Regions from separate parts of the Thalassotalea sediminis genome, predicted to be linked through region 4. Evidence: predicted binding sites of a transcription regulator. Region 4 holds the regulator's gene; each other region holds the start of a gene.
What was found. The regulator FNR, encoded in region 4, switches genes on or off when oxygen is low (the NO sensors DNR and NnrR bind a similar motif). The targets are predictions, from matches to a motif close to TTGATCTAGATCAA.
Positions count from the first base shown of each region.

Region 1: the regulator FNR is predicted to act here: its motif matches at 783-796, upstream of napE (periplasmic nitrate reductase, NapE protein).
Region 2: the regulator FNR is predicted to act here: its motif matches at 1,093-1,106, upstream of ccoN (cytochrome-c oxidase, cbb3-type subunit I).
Region 3: the regulator FNR is predicted to act here: its motif matches at 1,364-1,377, upstream of ccmA (cytochrome c biogenesis heme-transporting ATPase CcmA).

Region 1 is NZ_AP027361.1:1,044,893-1,047,102, reverse strand. It holds gene QUE09_RS04730 (tRNA(Met) cytidine acetyltransferase TmcA domain-containing protein) at 1-675, opposite strand, end outside; gene napE (periplasmic nitrate reductase, NapE protein) at 852-1,013, shown strand; gene QUE09_RS04720 (chaperone NapD) at 1,234-1,521, shown strand; gene napA (nitrate reductase catalytic subunit NapA) at 1,531-2,210, shown strand, end outside.
Region 2 is NZ_AP027361.1:1,869,818-1,872,027, forward strand. It holds gene ccoN (cytochrome-c oxidase, cbb3-type subunit I) at 1-933, opposite strand, end outside; gene QUE09_RS08510 (hypothetical protein) at 1,313-1,615, shown strand; gene QUE09_RS08515 (LysE family translocator) at 1,612-2,210, opposite strand, start outside.
Region 3 is NZ_AP027361.1:3,351,577-3,353,786, forward strand. It holds gene QUE09_RS15265 (heme lyase CcmF/NrfE family subunit) at 1-1,160, opposite strand, end outside; gene ccmA (cytochrome c biogenesis heme-transporting ATPase CcmA) at 1,445-2,086, shown strand; gene ccmB (heme exporter protein CcmB) at 2,095-2,210, shown strand, end outside.
Region 4 is NZ_AP027361.1:2,082,760-2,084,969, forward strand. It holds gene ccoS (cbb3-type cytochrome oxidase assembly protein CcoS) at 1-126, shown strand, start outside; gene QUE09_RS09565 (sulfite exporter TauE/SafE family protein) at 123-791, shown strand; gene fnr (fumarate/nitrate reduction transcriptional regulator Fnr) at 831-1,547, shown strand; gene uspE (universal stress protein UspE) at 1,663-2,210, shown strand, end outside.

The sequences.
Region 1 (2,210 bases), 1.0 Mb from region 4:
AGGTGCGCTAATGTTGATATTAATTGCAGACACCTGTGTTTCGGAAGTTATTAAGCGAATACAGGCAAGCGCTAATGCTGACGATTTTCCTCTACCGCGATCAGCTGTAAGGATTAACGGCCTATTCCGGTGCCCCTTCGCGACATGGCAGATAGCGTTTACCGCACTATGTTGTTCTTGAGTCAAGCAGCCATCGGCTATACTTACACTGAATTCATGTTGCACATATGTATTGATTGAAACAATCGGCAGCGTAGCGCTCGTTAAGTGAATAACATGAGCATCTTGTATAAACTTTGTCATGACACGTTGCATGAAAATACCCGGACTTTGTACCTCAGGCTTTAGCCACAACAAAATTCCGCCGGCTTTTAAAGTACCTGATAACGCTGAAAATGCATCGGGATGAAATAAAGGATCCGAAAATATAACAAGATCATACTCACAGCCAAGTTGATGGCGATAATTCTTCGTTGTTCCGGTAAGAAATGTTTGATCTTCCCCCCATAAAAAGCATTGTCTTTTATCGGCATTAAAATAACGGTAAAAGACCTCTGCAACATGCTGCTGCCACTCACATTCACCTTCTACAACCACTAGCCGTCTTTCAAAATTTGCAGCTATTGCCGGCTGCCATTGACTAAGCCATTGATGTATATCGTTAAATGAATTCACAAACAATACTCGAGTGTATAGATGAAATAGCTATCCATCATACCAAGCAAATTATCAATTCTGAACTACACTTAAAAAATTATTCAGTATCGATTAAATATTAAACATTGATATGGATCAATACTTCATAAAATTAGCTAGACATAATGGATGAAAAAAGACCAAGGAGAAATAAGATGGCGCACAACCTTTCCCCTGAAAAACAACGTAAATATGAAAAAAATACCTTTATATTTCTAGTGATATTTTTAGCGCCTATTTTATCCGTCATTATTGTCGGTGGCTTTGGCTTTATGGTGTGGATATCACAGTTACTTTTTGGTCCACCTAGTGCCTAATGAGTGTTACATGTCATGAGTCATTTAGCGAACCTAAGCGGCATTCACCTTTTACCAAAAAAGTGTAAAACGACAGCATTAAGTCTGAACTATCCTGCATCACATAAAGAAATCAAGCTAACAAGGATAAGCACAAACGGGGGCATAGGTGCGGAAACCAACGCTAATAATGCTATCAATATTATTTCACTCGCGTTTATTCATCCCAACGAGGCACATTATGGATAATGCCATAACTACTTGCGCTGCAACCCAGCAAAAAAAATCAGAGTACCATGTCGCCAGTTTTGTTGCGCATGTCAGCCCAGACTTTATCGAACAATTTATCAATGACGTTAACGCTGAACAAGGCACAGAAATCCACGCCGTCAGTGATATTGGCAAAATTGTTTTTACCATTGAGGCCACGAGTCAGAAACAAATAGCTATTGTTGTTGACCAACTCAAAATTCATGTCGGACTTTATAGTTTATCTCCGATATACCATCAATTTTTAACGGAAGATTAAGGTGACCTTATGCGTATCAATCGCCGAGAGTTTATTAAAGCAAATGCTGTTGCAGCCGCTGCTGCGGTTGCCGGTGTATCAATACCAGCAACTGCGTCAAACTTGATCACAACCAGTGATCTAACGAAATTAAAATGGGATAAAGCCCCTTGTCGGTTTTGTGGTACTGGCTGTAGCGTTAATGTAGGAGTGATGGATGGAAAAGTCGTTGCTACACATGGCGATATTAAATCCCCAGTCAATCGCGGCTTAAATTGTATTAAAGGCTACTTTTTATCAAAAATCATGTATGGCAAAGATCGATTAACTACGCCATTACTGCGTATGAAAAATGGCAAGTTTGATAAAAATGGTGATTTTGCCCCCATAACTTGGGAGCAAGCGTTCGATATTATGGCAGAGAAAGCAAAGCAAACGCTTAAAAAGGTAGGTCCTACAGGGATTGGAATGTTTGGCTCCGGTCAATGGACCGTATTTGAAGGTTATGCTGCCTCTAAATTATTTAAAGCAGGCTTTAGGAGTAATAATATCGACCCAAATGCGAGGCATTGCATGGCTTCAGCAGTTGGGGGGTTTATGCGAACTTTCGGCATAGACGAGCCAATGGGTTGTTATGATGACATTGAAGCAACAGATGCAATGGTACTCTGGGGATCTAATATGGCAGAAATGCATCCTATTTTATGGAC
Region 2 (2,210 bases), 210 kb from region 4:
GAAACGAAGAATTGGGTCGTGACGAAGTTTATGCCATGCGCCTGACAACGTCATGATACCGTTAATCATACCACCCCAAGATGGGAGGAATAATACAACAGACATAACCATACCTACACTTTGCGCCCAATCAGGAAGTGCAGTGTAATGTAAATGATGAGGTCCAGCCCAAATATAAAGAGATACAAGAGCCCAAAAATGAACGATTGATAAACGATATGAATAAACAGGGCGTTCAGCTTGTTTAGGTACGAAGTAATACATCATACCCAGGAAGCCCGCTGTTAATAAGAAACCTACTGCATTATGACCATACCACCATTGCATCATTGCATCGATAGCGCCTGAATAAAGAGAGTACGATTTCATCATTGAAACAGGAATAACCATACTATTACCAATATGTAAAACCGCAACGGTTATGATGAAGCCACCAAAGAACCAGTTAGCCACATAAATATGTGAGGTTTTACGTTTGACAATAGTACCAAAGAATACGACAGCGTATGCGACCCAAATAACAGCAATTAAAATATCAATTGGCCATTCAAGTTCAGCGTACTCTTTACTAGAAGTGTAACCGAGAGGTAGCGTTATTGCTGCTAGCACAATAACAAGTTGCCAACCCCAGAACGTAAAGGCTGCTAAAGAGCCGCCAAACAACGTTGTTTTACACGTTCGTTGTACTACATAGTATGAGGTAGCAAAAAGCGCACTCGTACCGAATGCAAAAATTACCGCATTGGTGTGAAGAGGACGTAATCGGGAGTAGGTTAGCCATGGTGTATCAAAGTTTAACGCAGGCCAAATTAGCTGCGCGGCAATGATAACCCCAACGAGAGTACCTACAATACCCCAAATTACGGTCATTACAGTAAATTGACGCACAACATCGAAGTTGTAGTCTACTGCTGACGTATCATTTTGAGTCATGGTATGGTTTCCGCAGTTATAATTATTAAATAGTTTCAAGTAAAAGTGATATACAGTAATAGTTATAGCCTAAAAATTACGCAATCACACAGCGAGTCTTAAACCCGCGCGAATAATAGACATTTGACAGTAAAAAGTCACCCGTAGATAGGGGAAAATTTGTTTTAAATCAAAAAAAATTGCAGAAGTGTTTAAATTGTCGCCAATTCAATGTAAATTCCACGTTTTATAAAGACTTAACTTAGCCAATATGCTCAACAAATATATCATTTTTTTTCATTTAATTTTGCTTTTTTCATGTTCAAAAGTAGCAAAACACGCTGAAGTTGAACCCACATGCATAGCTGGTCAAAGTGCATGTTTTGTTGATATGGCTGATATGCGCATTTTTGTAAAGTTTAATCGCGAAGTATTGCTTGCAGAAACGCCATTTACCCTCACAGTTTACGCTAACAAAAAACAGAACATCAAAAACATAAGTGGTTTTATGGAAGGCGACAATATGTATATGGGGAAAGTACCATTATTATTCGCTAAAAACGGTGAACACCAGTTTAATGCACAGGGATTTATTGGCAGTTGTGGTAAACAAGATATGCAGTGGCGAATTTGGATCACTTTTATTGAACAGTCGGATAAGTCTCATACTTTTTCCATTACAGTACCAAGTTATCTGCGTTAACTTACTAGTAACCATATTGCAACTAAAAACATCAATATTGCCGATATTTTATTGAGTATTTGAACGTTTTGTTGTCTCGATAACAAAATAGCTAAACCTTTGCCGCCTGTTGCATAAATAATCATACACACTAATTCTGATAGTAGAATTATACTAACTAATACAAAGAGTTGGAGTGGTAACGCGTAACTTTTGTTAATGAAAGGTGGTAGTAAAGAAACCATAAATGCCCAACCTTTAGGGTTCGCAATAGCGGTAATAAATCCTTGTTTCAAGAGTTTACTTTTTGAGAAGTTTAGTGCTGAATTATTGTCATTGGTTACCGATATTTTCCCTTTGTTTTGCCACATTTGTATGGCAATAAAAAAGAGATAACAGGCGCCAATGAGTTTAAAGAAAAAGAATATGTTAGAATTACTGAGCATCAATGCAGATACACCAAGTACCGCTGAAATCGCAACTAATGCAACGCCTAATAGTTCTCCGTACATCATCCAAAATGTTTTTCTGACACCTATACTCATGCCTAAGCTCATCGCCAATGTCATACACATACCAGGTGTTAGACTAATAAGAAAAAATGTTGGAATAAAAA
Region 3 (2,210 bases), 1.3 Mb from region 4:
CCTACGGATATTTTGCCAAGACCAGCTGCATCAATAATTAAAGGGTAAAGCGTACCGAGTAGCACAGTCACTGAAGCAACGACAAGAATAATATTACAAAGTAATAACGCTGTTTCACGAGAATAAAAAGAAAATCGGCTGAAACTTGATACATTTGATGCTCTAAAAGCGAAGAGTGTGAGTGAACCACCGACAGCTATCGCTAATAATAGTAAAATAAACATTCCTCGCGTTGGATCTGCGGCAAAAGAATGTACTGATGTTATCACACCGGAACGTACTAAAAATGTACCGAGAAGACTTAAACTAAACGCGAATATCGCAAGTAATACTGTCCAGTTTCTGAATGCGCCGCGCTTTTCAGTTACCGCTAAGGAATGCAATAACGCCGTACCAACGAGCCAAGGCATAAATGAGGCATTTTCAACGGGATCCCAAAACCACCAGCCACCCCAACCAAGTTCGTAGTATGCCCACCAACTACCTAAAGCAATGCCTAATGTTAAAAAGATCCAAGCAGCTACAACCCATGGACGAGCCCATCTTGCCCAGGCGGCATCGAGTTTACCGCACATAAGAGCAGAGACGGCAAAAGCAAATGCAACGGCAAATCCAACATAGCCGAGATAAAGCATCGGTGGATGTATTATTAAGCCAACATCTTGTAATAACGGATTAAGATCTCGCCCTTCGGTTGGCACAACAGGCCATAAACGGTCAAATGGATTAGATGTTAACAAGGTAAACAACATAAATCCTACTGAAACCATGCCAAGAATAGCTAATACACGAGCAACAAATGCTTCATCAATGCCTTTGCTAAACTTTGCGACTGCCATGGTCCAAGCAGTTAACGAGAAAACCCACAGCAATAAAGAGCCTTCATGACCGCCCCAAACAGCACTAATTTTAAAATAATACGGCAATAAAGAGTTTGAATGGCCGGCAATATATTTAACGGAGAAGTCGTCAATGACGAAAAGATAAGCTAAGATGACAATACTAAGTCCAGTGAAGGCAAACATGCCCAAAGTGAGAGGTTTAGCATAGCCAATAAGAATTGGTTGTCGTAAAAATACACCAACCAGCGGTACAACACTTAAACAGATGGCGAATGCCAATCCTAATATTAAGGCAAAATGCCCCAACTCAGGGATCATATTACTTCTCCGATAGCGCTTTAAGAATAGCTGACTTACGTACATTCACGCTTCACACACTATATGGCGAATTACGAACTAACGTCTGTCAAAAAATTGCAGCAATTCTACCACCGATTGTAATTAAAAAGCAGTAATCTTGCGTTAAGTCGCATATATTTTGCGAATGAAAGCAATGGTATAATAAATTAATTACTTGGTGTAGGATCTAGATCAAATCAACGTATGCCGTACTAGCTACACTTGCGTTAACTTAATTTACAACGATATAAACGAAACAATTCATGAGTCATAGTGACGTTCCCCTCATAGAAACACGCAACTTAACTTGTATTCGAGAAGATAGAGTGCTTTTCGAATCGCTAGATTTTGCTGTTAATCGTGGCGACATCGTGCAGGTAGAGGGCCCTAATGGCGCCGGAAAAACCAGCTTATTACGAATTATAGCCGGACTTTCTCAACCGTATGATGGTGACGTATATTTCAATGGTCTCACGATAAATGATTGTAGAGAAGCTTATCACGAAAATATGCTTTATTTAGGGCACAGTGTCGGTATTAAAGGTGAACTAACGGCACAAGAAAACTTGGCGTTTAATCTCGCTTTAAGTGGCTTATCAGCAGAGAGTGCTGAAGAAACACTTGCTGAAGTCGCACTCATCGGCTTTGAAGACGCGTTAGCCTCACATTTAAGCGCTGGTCAACATAGGCGTATCGCTTTAGCTAAACTTTGGCAGAGTACTGCAAAAATCTGGATTTTAGACGAACCTTTTACTGCGATTGATAAAAAAGGAGTCTTAACTTTAGAACAACGTATGCAGGTACATGCTGAAAAAGGTGGTGCAGTTATCTTGACAACCCATCAAGATTTACAAATGTCTTCCGATAAATATAAAAAATTAACGCTTGAATATAGGTTCTTCTAGGATAAGTTATGAGTAAAAACGATACTACAAACCTATCTTATCGCCAGATTTTCTACCTTGTTTTTAAACGCGATATTACCATTGCATTTCGCCACAAGGATGACGTTGCAAATCCGCTGTTGTT
Region 4 (2,210 bases):
GTAAAATCTGATCAATTCGATGACCTAGAAAAGCAAGGTTTAAGTATTTTGTTTGAAGAAGACAAAAATAAAAATGATCGTAAACCTCAACCTGAACACGATCAAAATGACCTTCGCGACAAATGACACTTGATTACTTTTCAGCTATTTTAATTGGCTTACTAGGCGCGGGACACTGTATTGGCATGTGTGGTGGTATTTCAACTATGTTAACCGCTGCCGTTGAGAAACAAAGTAAAACGTCATTTTATTATATCTCAGCATATAATTTAGGACGCATTATTACCTATTCCTTCCTTGGTCTCATTGCCGGTTGGACAGGTTCCTTGGGCGTACAAGCGCTTGGATTTCCAGTTATTATATTAAAAGTCATTGCGGGTATTTTTCTTATTCTTTTAGGCCTATACATTGGTCAATGGCTATTTTGGCTTAATCATGTGGAAAAACTCGGACGTGGCTTTTGGCAACAATTACAACCATTAAGCAAACGTCTATTACCTATTAATTCAATGCCTAAGGCGTTAGGACTAGGCATGTTGTGGGGTTGGTTACCTTGTGGGTTAATTTATTCTACACTGACCTGGTCTATTGCATCCGGCAGTGCAGTTAGCGGTATGGGCATCATGTTTTTCTTTGGTCTTGGTACATTACCCGCATTACTCACTGTTTCATTGGGGTTTCAAAGCCTGACGTTATTCTTTAAAAAACGCTGGGTCAGGCGTTTAATTGCGATAGGCTTAATCTTTTATGGACTCATTACACTAAAGTTTGCATATCACGTCATGTTTTAATACTATTCGAGCAATCAAATAGCTGTACCTAGGGACGTTATGTATAACAATCAGTGTTCAGGTCAACAACATATTCATTGTCAAAATTGTAGCATTAGTGAACTTTGTTTACCCTTTTCTCTTAATGAACAAGAGCTACAAACGTTGGATCAAATTATCGATCGAAAGCGCCCTATTCATAAAGGCGAGCAATTATTTCATGATGGCGATAAAATGAAATCATTGTATGCTGTACGATCTGGCACCTTTAAAACATTTACCGTAAACGAAAGTGGTGAAGAACAAATCACAGGTTTTCATCTTGCTGGTGACTTATTGGGGTTTGAAGCCATCGCACTTTCAGAACATTCAAGCTTTGCTACGGCATTAGAAACATCTATGGTTTGCGAAATTCCATATGATACGCTTGACGCGCTATCAAATACGATGCCTAAACTAAAAAAGCAAATCTTAAGAATGATGAGTGCAGAAATTAAAACAGATCAAGAAATGTTAACACTCTTAAACCGAAAAAATGCTGAGCAACGATTAGCCACATTTCTATCAAGTTTAAGTAATCGTTATAAAGATCGTGGCCTTTCTGCAACAGAATTTAGATTAACAATGACGAGAAGTGATATAGGAAATTATATTGGTTTAACGGTAGAAACAATAAGTCGTTTACTCAATAGATTCCATAAAAACGGTATCATAAACGTTGATGGAAAATTTATTACCATTGTAGATCTGGATAAATTAGTGGAAAGTGCAGGTTAAAGGATTGTTTGTACAATTTTTATTTCAAGCTTTGATTTAAAACAATTAATTTAAGTGCGGTTCTTCTTATAATCACTATAATTGATCAATAAAGACACTATTTTGGAGTCATAATATGGAAAAGTATCAAAATATATTAGCGGTGATAGATCCAACGACCGAAGAACAAAAAGCGTTAAAGCGAGCGATTGAGCTTGCACAAAAAACAAATGGAAGTATTACCGCATTTTTATCTATTTATGATTTCTCCTATGAAATGACCACGATGTTGTCTAGCGAAGAAAGAGAGGCAATGCGCCAGTCATTAATCGATGACCGAAAGCAGTGGTTAGAAAATATTATTGCCACTGAAAACCCTCAAGGTATATCAATACGTCATCAAGTTGTTTGGCACAATCGTCCTTTCGAACCAATAATTGAACAAGCAATTCATCACGACGTTGACATTATTATCAAAGGCACGCATGAACACGATAAGCTAAAATCAGTAATATTTACACCAACTGATTGGCATATTCTCAGAAAATGTCCGTGCCCGGTATTACTTGTTAAAGATCATAGCTGGCCTGAGAACGGTAATATTGTTGCTTCTATTAATGTGGGTAGTGAAGAAATTGAACATACCTCTCTTAACGATATAATTACACAAGAAGCGGTGCAACT